Cupriavidus metallidurans CH34: one gene and its partner. Each later gene encodes a partner of the first gene's protein in a complex. Links are inferred from orthologs where the notes say so. Each region holds a gene or a part of one and is shown on either strand. Other genes may lie near its edges.

Region 1 (7,990 bases):
CGGTGCCAGTTGCGATACCGTCCGGCCCGCGCCTTCGCGCTGCACCTCGGCGATGCCTTGCCGCAGTCGCTCCAGGACGTTATCCGGGCGCGCGCCGTGGGCAAGTGTTGTGGCATCCTGCGCCGGCGATTCGGATTCGACAATCGACGCATTGAGCACCTCGGCCTGGCGCACGGCCACGGAGACGTCGCTGGCGTCCAGGCCGAGCACCTTCGCGTGCGACAGCAGCAAGGCCTCGACCGATGCCTGATTGCCGTCGCGCACCATCGTGGCCGCGGCCTGTGCGGAGACCTGCGCAATCGCGGCGAGCCAGTCGGCATGGGTTTCCAGTACGGTATCCGTGGACAGCGCGCGCGGCTTCATTGCGTGCGCGATCAGGCCCGGGAGCCGCCATTTTCGCGCGGCCGCCTCGGCGATTTCCACCATCGACACACCGAGCACTTCCTGGCAGGCCTCGTTTTCCGTCATTGGATGCGCGGCGCACATGGCCTCCACGCGTTCCCATTCTTCGGGGAAATAGAACACGATGAGCAGCCGGCTCATATGGTGCATCAGCGTGCAGACGACGGCTTCCTCGCCCTCGTTGATGCCGCGTGCCTGGCTCAGCGCCCGCGTGATCTCGCCGGCCACCAGCGCGCGTTGCAACGCGCGCGTGGCCTGCGGACGATTTGGCGCCACGCCGTGGAAATAGTCGAGCAGCTGGATGCCGAGCGTCAGGTGGCTGATCGCCTCCACGCCCAGCACCAGGATCGCGCGCGAGACGGTGGTCACCTCGCCGCCGAACGATCGGTACATGGCCGAGTTGGCGAGCCGGATCACCTTCTGCGACAGGCTGAAATCCGACAGCACGCTTGTGGCCATCTCGCCGACGGTGAGGTCGGCGTTGAGCGTCTTGAAGATGTTGTCGACACAGTACTGAAGCGTCGGGAAGTCTCCCTGTTGCGCCATCCGTGCCCACAGGGTCTCGAAGAAATCGGACTTGGACATCAGGACACCCGTGGCGCGAAGACTTCGCCCTCGCCGACCACGAACCTGCCGTCGGTGACGGCGCTCTCGAAATCGGCGGCGGCGACGGCACGTGCAAAGCGCCATCCCTGCACAAGGTTGCAGCCCTGCGCGGCCAACAGCTTGTTTTGGGCATCGGTTTCCACGCCCTCGGCAATGGCGACGAGACCGAGTTCGCGTGCCAGCGACAGCACGGCCGACACGATGGTCCGCGCGTGCGGTGAATCGACCATGTCGGCGACGAAGCTGCGGTCGACCTTAAGGGCCGACAGCGGAAAGCGGCGCAGGTACGACAGGCTCGAATAGCCGGTGCCGAAATCATCGACGGCGAAGCGGATGCCGAGCGCACGCAGCGAAAGGAGCAGTTCCTCGGCGGCCTTCGGATCGGTCATCAGCGCGCTTTCGGTGATTTCCAGCAGTAGCCGGTCGGCGCCGATGCCCGATTCCTGGATCGCATTGCGGACGCTGTCGAAGAAGCCCGGATGCAGGAACTGCACGGCTGACACGTTGACCGACATATGGCCTACATGGATACCCAGCGCATCCCAGGCGGCAAGCTGCGCGCAGGCGCAGCGCAGCGCCCACGCGCCAAGGTGTTTGATCAGACCGTTCTTCTCGGCGACGGGAATGAACACATCGGGCCGGATATCGCGGCCTGCGTGCTCCCAGCGCATCAGTGCTTCCACGGCGCAGACTTCACCGCTTCCGGGCCAGACGATCGGCTGGTAGTGCAGCAGGAATTCTCCGTTCTGCACCGCTTCGAACATGCTCTGCTCGATCTGGAACTGTTCGTCCAGGCGGCGGTCGAGTTCGGGCGAGTAGATGCAGTAACGGTTCTTGCCGAGCGCCTTCGCCTCGTACATCGCCAGGTCCGCACGGCGCAGCCATTGCGACTCCGATTGCGCCGAACCGTTCGAGAAGGCCAGGCCGATGCTGGTGGTGATGCGCACCTGGCAGCCGCCCAGCAGGAAGGGCTGGCGGCAGACATGGATCACGCGCTCGAGGATGCGGATGGCGTCCGCCTCGGACTCCATGTCATCGAGCATCAGCACGAACTCGTCGCCACCCAGCCGCGCCACGCTTTGGCGCGTGCGGACAGTGTCCTGCAGGCGTGTGCCCACTTCCTTGAGCAGCGCGTCGCCAAACTCGTGGCCGAGCGAGTCGTTGACGTTCTTGAAGCCGTCCAGATCCATCAGGGCAACCGCGAACGGCTGGCCCGCGCGGCGGCCGGACGTGTATTCCTCGATCCGCTTGCCGATGTAGGCGCGGTTGCCGACACCGGTCAACGGGTCCAGGAAGGCACGCTCGGTCAGGTCTCGCTCCGACTCCACCCAATGCGTGATGTCTTGGCCGAACAGCAGCAGGCTGGGCGCATCGTCGGCATCGCGGTGGTAGCTCACGCGCAGGTCGAGCCAGTTGGGCCCGCCGATACCGCCGGCCACGCGCACGCGCTCGCGGCGCATGGTCTGGTCCTGCGCGCAGCACGTCAGCAGCATGGCCACGCGTTCGCGGGACTCCAGCGCGATGATGTCGAGGATCGAGGTGCGCAGCAGGTATTCGCGCGGATAGACCAGTAGTTCGGCGGTGGCTTCAGTCGCTTCGAGAATGCGTCCCTGCATGTCCACGCGCATGGCCAGCGCGCCGGAAGCCTCCAGCAACGCCAGGGCCTCGCCGTAGGCAGGGCCGGCATCGGGCCGCCTGCGATCGGCAGGCTCCGGTGCCAGAGCAACATCGAATGCGAACGCGGTCATGTATCTTTCAACCCTGAGCCCAATGGGCGCATGGCTGATATCGGTTGGTTTCTTGTGATCTGTAGGGTTGGATACCCGCGGCAACGCCAGTCCGTGGCTAACCCGTGCCCGGAACATGACCTCTGGTGCTGCCGCCGTCATATGAATGACATCGGCGATTCTAATACGAGCCGACATCGGGCTGAGTGCGGCGCGGGAGGGGGGTGACGCCAGTGGGCACGACTACAACACGCGTATCGCCAGTTGAAGGCCAGGCTTGTGTCGGGATTGACATAGTCGTGGGAAATCCGTGACACTCATTCCCATGTCCAGTTTCGCCATCCGCATCGCCGCGATTATTCGCACCATTCCGAGAATGGTGGGTTAGCGCGCGTCCGAAACAGACATCAATAACCCGCCCAACGAGGCGGGTTTTTTTATGGCCGCCTCCAGGGATTTCCAGAGATTTCCCCCTCAAGAATGGAGTCGCCATGCCGTTAACCCATCCCCTTGCCGTGCCCCAAGCCGTTGCGCCGGGCCAGTCGTTCGATGCCGAGCCGTTTGAAGCGGCACACGACGCCTGGAGCGACGCCGACGATTACCTGAGGCGCATCCTGACCGCGCGCGTCTACGACGTGGCACGGGAGACCGCGCTGGAGGCGGCGCCGACCTTGTCCGCGCATCTCGGCCACCGCGTCTGGCTCAAGCGCGAGGATCACCAGCCCGTGTTTTCGTTCAAGGTGCGCGGCGCCTACAACAAGATGGCCAGCCTGCCGGCCGATGCGCTTGCCCGTGGCGTGATCACGGCCTCAGCCGGCAATCACGCGCAAGGCGTGGCGCTGGCCGCGGCCCGGCTTGGTGTGCGGGCGATCATCGTCGTGCCGCAATCCGCGCCGCAGGTGAAGGTGGATGCGGTGCGTGCCCACGGTAGCGGGATGGTGGAAGTCGTGCTGGCCGGCGAGTCCTATTCCGATGCCTTCGACCATGCGCTATCCCTGCAGCAACAACACGGACTGACGTTCATCCCGGCGTTCGACGATCCCGACGTCATCGCCGGGCAAGGAACCGTGGGCATGGAGATCCTGCGGCAGCATCGCGGTCCGCTTGATGCCGTGTTCGTGCCGATCGGCGGTGGCAGCCTGGCAGCAGGCGTGGCGGCATATGTCAAGGCGGTCCGGCCGGAAGTCCAGGTCATCGGCGTGCAAACGGAGGATTCCTGCGCCATGGCGCGTTCGCTGGCCGCTGGCGAGCGGGTCACGCTCGATACCGTGGGATTGTTCTCGGATGGCACGGCGGTCAAGCGCGTCGGGGAAGAGACGTTTCGGCTTTGCCAGAAGTACCTTGATGGCGTGCTGACGGTGGATACCGATGCGCTCTGCGCGGCGATCAAGGACATCTTCCAGGACACGCGCAGCCTGGTGGAGCCGGCCGGCGCGCTGGCCGTGGCGGGGCTCAAGCAGTATGCGGCGACGGCGGGCAACGCCTCGCTGGCGCTGGTCGCGATCACATCGGGCGCCAATATGAACTTTGACCGCTTGCGCATCGTGGCGGAGCGGGCGGAAGTGGTTGGCGCCGCACGATGATGGAAGGGGAGGCCGATGATCGCCCAGAAGTTGTCGTACAACTGTGGTTCTTTCGGGCAGAATCAGGGGTGGCACTCTTCCCAGCCACAAGACATTGGAGACATCGAGCATGACAAAGCAGGCAAAGGTCGCACTGGTCACGGGCGCGGCGCGCGGTATCGGCAAGGCAGTCGCACAGGCGATGCTCGCGGACGGTTATCAGGTCGTGCTGGCCGGGCGCACCGCCGAAACGTTGGAAGCCCTGGCCGCGCAAGCTACGGCTGCGGGCCAGACCGCGCTGGCCGTGCAGTGCGATGTGAGTGATGCCGCCTCGGTCGACGCTTTGTTCGGCAAGATCCGCGAACGCTTCGGCCGGCTCGATGTGCTGTTCAATAACGCAGGCATCAACGCGCCGGGCGTCAGCATCGACGAACTGTCAGTCGAGCAGTGGAAGGCGGTGGTAGACACCAACCTGACCGGCGCCTTCTTGTGCGCGCGCGGCGCGTTCGCGCTGATGAAATCGCAGGACCCGCGTGGTGGCCGCATCATCAACAACGGGTCGATCTCCGCCCACGCGCCACGGCCGAATTCCGTGGCCTACACGGCCACCAAGCATGCGATTACCGGGCTGACCAAGAGCCTGTCGCTCGATGGCCGTCCCTGGGACATCGCCTGTGGTCAGATCGATATTGGCAACGCGGGTACCGACATGGCCAACCGCATGGCGCGTGGCGTGCCGCAGGCCAACGGCGAGATCCGCCCGGAGCCGTTGATGGATGTGGCCCACGTTGCCAGCTCGGTACTGCATATGGCCAATCTGCCGCTGGAAACCAATGTGCAGTTCATGACCGTCATGGCGACCAAGATGCCGTTCGTGGGACGCGGGTAATGCGCTGAGGTGGAATCAAGGCGGTCCTCCTCTCGCTCGGCGGAGAGGGGCGGCCCGTCAATGGGTGCTACCGTGCCGGCCGGCCATGAAAGCCGCCGCATCGGCTGCGGTCATGCCGCGGTTGTCGCGTGCGTTGGGGTCGGCGCCATGCGCCTTGAGTATGTCGACGATATCCGTGCGCTGGAACATTGCGGCGGTCATCAGCGCCGTGCGGCCGTCAGGCGAGGCACCTTCGACGTCGGCACCATGCTCGAGCAGGATTTCGACGATTTCGGTGTAGCCCTTGTAGGCGGCTCCGGCGATCGGCGTCTGACCCATCGCATTGCGAATGTCCGGCGAAGCGCCGACTTCCAGCAGCGTGCGCAGCGCGTTCGCATGGCCATGGTAGGCGGCCAGCATGACGAGGGTGTCGCCCTTCTCATTACGCAGGTTCGGTGGCATACCGCGTTCGATCAGCGCCGCGAGCGCCACGGCGTCGCCATTGCGCGCGAGATCGAACACCTGGCCCAGCGCGGCGATCATGCGCGCTTCATCTTCCGCGGACATCGTGGCTTGAGGCTGTTCCATCATCATTTTCCTGTCTCGGACGGTTTGTTCGGGATTTGCTGAGTCGTTCCGCCCATGCCTCTCCCGGGGGCGGGAGAGGCATGGGTAGTGGGGACTTACTTGGCCTCGATCATCTCGATAGCAGCCGCGACACCCGCACCATAGGCGGGGTCAGCCGCCGTGCAATGCTTGATGTGGGTCTGCTGGATGTGTTTCGACACACCCTTGATCGAGCGGGCCGTGTTGTCGAACAGCGCCTGCTGCTGCGTCGGCGACATCAGGCGGAACAACGCGCCGACCTGCGAGAAGTAGTCGCCGTCCTCGCGATGGTTCCAGTGGTCGGCAGTGCCTTCCAGCGTCAGCGGCGGTTCGCGGAAGTCGGGTTGCTCGGCCCACTCGCCCTTCGTATTGGGCTCATAGCCGATGGCGGCCCCCCGGTTGCCGTCGACGCGCATCGTGCCGTCGCGGTGATAGCTGTTGACGTACTTCGCGGCTTTCGGCGAGTTCACCGGAATCTGGTGATGATTCACGCCGACGCGATAGCGCGCGGCGTCGCCGTACGAGAATAGACGGCCCTGCAACATCTTGTCGGGCGAGAAACCGACGCCAGGGACGATCGTCGACGGCGCGAACGATGCCTGTTCGACTTCGGCGAAGAAGTTGTCCGGATTGCGGTTCAGTTCCAGCACGCCGACTTCGATCAGCGGGTAGTCCTTCTTCGGCCAGATTTTGGTCAGGTCGAACGGGTGGTAGGGAACCTTGCTGGCTTCGGCTTCCGGCATGATCTGCACGCAGAGCTTCCAGCGCGGGAAATCGCCACGTTCGATTGATTCAAACAGATCGCGCTGGTGATATTCGCGGTCCTGGCCCGTGATCTCCGCAGCTTCCTCGTCAGTCAGGTTCTGGATGCCCTGCTGGGTGACGAAGTGGAACTTCACCCAGAAACGCTCCATGTTGGCGTTGATGAAGCTGTAGGTATGGCTGCCGAACCCGTGCATATGACGCCAGGTGCGCGGGATACCCCGGTCACTCATCACGATCGTGACCTGGTGCAGGGCTTCGGGCAGGCCGGTCCAGAAGTCCCAGTTGCTTTCGGCGCTACGCATGCCCGTGCGCGGGTCGCGCTTCACGGCGTGGTTCAGGTCGGGGAACTTCAGGGGGTCGCGCAGGAAGAAAACCGGGGTGTTGTTGCCCACCAGGTCCCAGTTGCCTTCCTCGGTGTAGAACTTGATCGCAAAGCCGCGGATGTCGCGTTCCGCATCGGCCGCGCCGCGCTCGCCGGCCACCGACGAGAAGCGCAGGAACAGGTCGGTTTTCTTGCCAACCTGTGAGAACAGGTTCGCGCGCGTGTACTTGGTGATGTCATGCGTGACCGTGAACGTGCCGTAAGCGCCGGCGCCCTTGGCGTGCATGCGGCGTTCCGGAATCACTTCACGGTCGAAGTGGGCAAGCTTTTCGAGGAACCAGACATCCTGGAGCAGGGCGGGGCCACGCGGGCCGGCGGTCTGAACGTTCTGGTTATCGACAACGGGCGCGCCAAATGCGGTCGTGAGCTTATTCATAGTCATTCCTTGATGCAGTCGTGCGATCCGGAAGGGTCGCGTCTGGACATTTGTGGGACGGAATTGCCGCGGCTCGTGGCCGCGTCACCGAGGGCGCCGGGGAACTGACTCGCCGGCAGGAGTTGCAGTCAACTATCGCAGAAGGGGTCGTTCAAGTCATATCGTATTGATCAATGGCCGCGATAGTGCACAGACTTTTCGAGCGGGCCATTAAGTGGTTTACGTCTGGGAAGGGCTCCGCTTTCTCGCATTTTTCGGATCAGGTCAAATTCTGTGCTCGGCATTGACAGGAAATTGACGTGTATCAGTCGATTCTTTGCAGTGTCTGGACAGCAGGCTGAATAGGCTGAAAGCAGGACAACTACGACCATGCCGCACCATGTGGATCGTCTACCGTTTTGGTCTTGCCGCCATTGCGTTGATCGCCCTGATTGCGCTGTTCGTGTGCCAGTACCGGCTATCGGCCAGGCTGGCGCGCCGCGAAGCGAAGCTCGATGGGCAGCAGGCACATGAGGAACCCGGCGCCATTGAATCGTGAGGCGCTGGCCGGGCGCGGCCCGTTCAAATGCGACGCGTGCTCGACCTGAGTCCTCCCCGTGGCAGGTTTACCGTGCCTTTTCAGGCTGCGTTCCTATCCTTACAAGGTGAAAATCATGCGCAGGAGATGACATGCAAGCGAGGTTTGCGCGCGGCATC
Region 2 (5,431 bases), on another replicon or contig:
GCGGGAAAGGTTCATGCCCTCCAGCCGGACAAAACCCCGGAAGATCCGGGGTTCTGTCGAATCACGCGATCAGGCGCCTGGTGCGCCATCCACGCTACTTCTTGCCACCTGACGGGGCCGGTGCGGTGTTGCCACCCGGCGAACGCATATAGCGGAAGAAGTCCGAATTGGGCTCCAGCACCATCACGTTGCCCTTGTCGCGGAACGTGTTGCGGTAGGCCTCCATGCTGCGCCAGAACTGGGCGAAGCTCGGATCCTTGCCGAATGCATCGGCATAGATCTGCGAAGCCTTGGCATCGCCCTCACCCTTGACCACCTGCGCATCACGATAAGCCTCGGCCAGCACCACCTCACGCTGGCGATCAGCATCGGCCCGGATTTTCTCACCTTCCGCGGCGCCAGTCGAACGCAGTTCGTTGGCCACGCGCTTGCGCTCGGCCTCCATGCGTCGATAGACCGACTCGCTGATGGCCGGCAGCAGATCCACACGCTTCAGGCGCACATCGATGATCTCGACACCCACCGACTGCGCGTACTCGGCCATACCAACCCGGATGTTCTGCATGACCTGCTCGCGCTGGCCCGCCACCACATCCGCCACGGTGCGCTTGCCGAACTCCTCACGCGCCACAGCATCGATACGCTGCGTCATGCGGTCCTGCGCGCCGCGCAGGTTGCCACCAAACGCCACGAAGAATTTGCGCGGATCGGTGATGCGCCACTTCACGAACCAGTCCACCACCATCGATTTCTTCTCGGCGGTCAGGAAACGCTCGTTGGCTGCGACATCGATCGTCTGCAGACGACGATCCATGAACACTACGTTCTGCAACGGCGGCGGCAGCTTGAAATGCAGACCGGGCTCACGCACGACCTGCTTGATTTCGCCGAAAGCGAAGACGACGGCGTACTGGCGCTGGTCGACCACGAACAGCATCGACGAAGCAACGGCCAGCAGGATAAACAGGCCAATGACAAAGGAAATCAGTCGATTCATGACGGGTCTCCTTAGCGAATGTCGCGGTCGCGGTTGCGCATCGACTCACGTGACCGGATATCCGGCGTGGTCGCATCCGGTACCGCCGGCGCATTCGTGCCCGGCGCTGCCGAGGACGGTGCGGCCGACGAGCCCGGCACCTGTGTCATCAGCTTGTCCAGCGGCAGATACAGCAGGTTATTGCCCGACTTGGCATCGACAAGAATCTTGCTCGAATTGGCGTAGATCTGCTGCATGGTCTCCAGATAAATACGGTCACGCGTGACCTGCGGTGCCTTGGCATACTCGGACTGCACCGAGCGGAAGCGCGCTGCGTCACCTTCGGCCTGTGCCACCACGCGGGAACGGTAGGCCTCCGATTCTTCCTTCAGGCGAGCCGCCGTGCCCTTCGCGCGCGGAATGATGTCGTTCGCATAGGCCTGGCCTTCGCTGATCGCGCGCTCGCGATCCTGGCTCGCCTTGTTGACGTCGTCGAATGCGGCCTGCACCTGCTCGGGCGGCTGCACGCTCTGAACGTTGACGGAAATCACACGAATACCCGTCTTGTAGGCCGTGAGGATCGATTGAATCGACTTGGCCAGCGATTGCGCAATCTGCTCGCGATTCTCGTAGAGCACCGCATCCATCTTGTTGCGGCCGACGATCTCACGCACTGACGTTTCCGCGGCCTGCGTCACGAGTTCTTCGTCGCCACCGCGGTCGGTCTTGTTGAAGAACAGGAATTCGCTGGCGTCCTGGATGTCGTATTGCACCGTGAACCGGACGTCGATGATGTTCTCGTCCTGCGTCAGCATCGACGAGTCCTTCAGGTTGCTGTCCTTGATCGACGTGGCACGACCGACCTCCACCGAACGCACAGCCGACAGGTTTACCACTTCGGCCGACTGGATCGGCCATGGCATACGCCAGTTGATACCGGGACCGGTGGAGTACTTGAACTTGCCGAACTGCAGGATCACAGCGGTCTGCCCTTCCTGCACCATGAAGAAACCGCTGGCCAGCCAGATACCGATCACGGCGGCGATGATCACGCCGATGCCGACATTAGAACCCTTGCCTGACGGGCGCGGGCCACTGCCGAAACCCTGGCCACCACCGCCGTTGTCCTTGCGGCCCAGCAGGCCGTTCAGGCGGCGATTGAAGTCGCGCCAGAGCTCATCGAGATCGGGCGGGCCATCCTGCGGGCGCTGGTTTTGCTGGCGGCTATTGTCCTTGTCTTCATCGTCCTGTCCGTTGCGGCCCCAGCGGGGGTCGTTCAGCGAGAAGATGGCGCGCAGGCGCGGCCAGCGCGCAAACCGCAGGGCGCGGCTGCCTGGCACGATGTGCGGGTCAGGATTCCGAGGGAACAGGGGCATGAAGAGCACGGGTCCGGGAAGTTTGGATCAGAGGGATTCTAGCAGCCATCTTGATCACTTTTGCCCAGAATCCCCAATCGGGCGGGGATTCTCGTTCAAAAACGATCAATTGGCACCTTGCTGGCGGGTATCTGGTTCGTCATCGACGTCCCACGGCTCCCCATCCTGGGCGGGCTGCAGCCCTTCCAGCCTTGGATCATAGGGGGCCGGGGCCTCCGGCCGCGACGACAGCCATTGGGCCATCGCGACGATGGCCTCGCGGAGGCCATCCAGCCCCAGGCCATCCCGGGCGGAGACAAACACTTTCGTTGGAACACCGTCTTCGTCTCGCTCGACACGGGGGCCGAGTTCGAGCAGCTCTGGTGCCGCATCGATCTTGTTCATGACCACGATCTGCGGAATGTCCGAGGCGTCGATCTCGGCGAGCACACGATTGACCTGTTCGATCTGCTCGTGGCGCACTGGACTCGATGCATCGACCACATGCAGGAGCAGGTCGGCATGCACGGTCTCGTCGAGCGTGGCGCGGAACGCCGCCACGAGTTGTGTCGGCAGATCCCGGATGAACCCGACGGTGTCGGACAGCACCACATTGCCGAATCCGTCGAGAAACAGGCGGCGCGAGGTCGTATCGAGCGTGGCAAAAAGCTGATCGGCCGCATAGGCCCGCGCCTTGGTCAGCGCATTGAACAGCGTCGACTTGCCGGCGTTCGTATATCCGACCAGCGAGATACTGAGCGTGTCATTACGGGCCCGGGCGCGGCGCTGCGTATGGTGCTGGCGCTGCAGGCGCGCCAGATCGGACTTGAGTCGTTTGGCTCGATCATCGAGCATCCGCCGATCCAGTTCGAGCTGTCGCTCGCCAGGGCCGCCGCGCATCCCGATACCACCCTTCTGCCGTTCCAGGTGGCTCCACGCGCGAACCAGGCGCGACGCCTGGTACTGCACCTGCGCCAGTTCCACCTGCACCTTGCCGACGTGGCTCTGTGCACGCTGACCAAAGATATCCAGGATCAGACCGGTTCGGTCGATCACATGACGCCCCAGGAATCGCTCCAGGTTGCGCTGCTGGGCAGGACTCAAGGCGTGGTTGAACACCACCACATCGGCATCCAGCGCGTCAGCGGCCTGCCGCAGTTCCTCGGCCTTGCCGGATCCGATGAAGAGTGCCGGATCGGGGCGCGAACGCTTGCCGGTCAGCGTGTGCACAGGCACCGAGCCGGCCGTGGTCGTCAACAGCGCCAGTTCGGAAAGGCTTTCCTGGAAGTCATGCTTGCCGAAGTCGACGCCAACCAGGATGGCACGGGTCGGTTCGGTCTGGGAGGTAGCTCTGGGTTGCAAGCGGATGGACGCAGTGCGCCGAAGGGATCGTTGTTAAGACAAAATCTGGCCGCGTTGGCGCAGCCTGCCGCCCCCGGACGCCGTAAGGCTCGGGACAGGTTCAGGTTGCAAGCGGGAAGCGACGGAAGGGTTCGCCCGTTCCGGGCGGAAAAGACGGCTGACAAGCCGAGGCACGCGATGCGACGGCCGCACGGAGATGCGGCCGCCCATGGGAGAGGAAAAATCAGCTCTCGGAAGAATCATCCACACGGAAATTGACGGCGCGCGCCGGCACGACAGTGGAAATCGCATGCTTGTAAACCATCTGCGTCACAGTGTTGCGCAGCAGGACGACGTACTGGTCGAACGACTCGATATTGCCTTGCAGCTTGATGCCATTGACGAGGTAGATGGAAACTGGCACGTGCTCTTTGCGCAGCGCATTCAGAAACGGGTCTTGTAGCAATTGCCCTTTGTTGCTCATGGCACACTCCAAATTTATAGATTTAGTGATGGATCATGGGGACGAAAATCCCCGGTTCAAGCCAGTTGGCGCAAGATGCGCCAAAAAAAGATCAAAAACGGTACCAGGCTGGCATCTACGAGCAGGGTTTCCCCGCTACCGTGAATTTAGCCGCAGTTCCAAACGAACGCAAACGAAACTTGGCGGCAAAACCTGTCCCTTTTCCTGGTCAATCCTTCGATTCGGCGTACGGGTTTTTGTTCGTACGAAATTCGATCCGAAGCGGTGTTCCCTTGAGTTTGAACGCCGTGCGGAAGCGGTTCTCGAGGTAGCGCCGGTACGCGTCGGTCACGCCGGACAGCGCGTTCCCGTGCACAACGATGATCGGCGGATTCGATCCACCCTGGTGCGCGTAGCGCAGTTTCGGGCGGGACACGCCCACGCGCTTCGGCTGCTGGAACTCCACCGCTTCCTGGAGCACCCGCGTGATCTGCGGCGTCGGAAGCTTGATCATCGCAGCGGCGTACGCGTCGTCCACCGAGCGCAAAAGCGCGCCAATGCCGGTGCGCTCGCGGGCGGATACGAAGTGGATGTTCGCGAAACTCAGGAACTGCAACTTGCGCTCCAGGTCGTGCTTGACCCGGTCGCGCTGATGGCCGTCCAGGCCGTCCCACTTGTTCACGCCTACCACCAACGCCCTGCCCGACTCCACGATGAACCCGGCGATATGCGCGTCCTGCTCGGAGATATCCTGCTGGGCATCGAGCAGCAGCACCACCACATTGGCGTCCGCGATCGACTGCAGCGTCTTGACCACCGAGAACTTCTCAATCGCTTCGAACACCTTGCCGCGCTTGCGCAGGCCAGCCGTGTCAATCAGCGTGTAAGGCTTGCCGCCACGCTCGAACTCCACATAGATAGCGTCGCGCGTGGTACCCGGCATGTCGAAGGCAATCACGCGCTCTTCGCCGATCAGGGTGTTCACGAGCGTGGACTTGCCGACGTTCGGGCGACCAACGATGGCGATCTTGACGCCGTGCTGGCCGGCATCTTCCTGATCTGCCAGTTCCGGACGCTCCTGAACGGCCAGGTCGAGGGCTTCATCGACCAGTTCGCGCACGCCGTCGCCATGCGTCGACGAGATCGCGTACGGATCACCCATGCCCAGTTCATAGAAATCCGCGGCCACCGAGGTGTACTTCATGCCCTCGGCCTTGTTGATCGCCAGCATCACGCGGCGACCTGTCTTGCGGAGGTAGTCCGCGATGACACGGTCCTGCGGCGCCAGCCCCAGGC

Evidence for each region. The genes of interacting proteins can lie anywhere in the genome.
Region 2: the proteins of RMET_RS28605 (region 1) and hfq are in contact, whole or in part, in a crystal structure (PDB 3VU3), measured with the Escherichia coli proteins. The link is inferred for Cupriavidus metallidurans CH34 from one-to-one orthologs.

What each region holds. Positions count from the first base shown.
Region 1 is NC_007974.2:2,352,361-2,360,350, reverse strand. The notes cover bases 5,072-7,990. They hold RMET_RS28605 (catalase), read right to left. Parts: upstream 7,295-7,990; coding sequence 5,849-7,294; downstream 5,072-5,848. Other genes in these bases: RMET_RS28600 (hypothetical protein), read left to right, coding at 7,964-7,990; RMET_RS34040 (hypothetical protein), read left to right, coding at 7,674-7,832; RMET_RS28610 (ankyrin repeat domain-containing protein), read right to left, coding at 5,244-5,732; RMET_RS28615 (SDR family oxidoreductase), read left to right, coding at 5,072-5,186. Also shown: RMET_RS28630 (HDOD domain-containing protein), read right to left, coding at 1-987; RMET_RS28625 (putative bifunctional diguanylate cyclase/phosphodiesterase), read right to left, coding at 987-2,756; more of RMET_RS28615, read left to right, coding at 4,428-5,071.
Region 2 is NC_007973.1:2,278,432-2,283,862, forward strand. What follows is about bases 2,537-5,431. They hold hfq (RNA chaperone Hfq), read right to left. Parts: upstream 4,157-5,431; coding sequence 3,917-4,156; downstream 2,537-3,916. Other genes in these bases: hflX (GTPase HflX), read right to left, coding at 2,537-3,693; der (ribosome biogenesis GTPase Der), read right to left, coding at 4,365-5,431. Also shown: protease modulator HflC, read right to left, coding at 95-997; FtsH protease activity modulator HflK, read right to left, coding at 1,009-2,352; more of hflX, read right to left, coding at 2,458-2,536. UniProt on the Escherichia coli protein: RNA chaperone that binds small regulatory RNA (sRNAs) and mRNAs to facilitate mRNA translational regulation in response to envelope stress, environmental stress and changes in metabolite concentrations.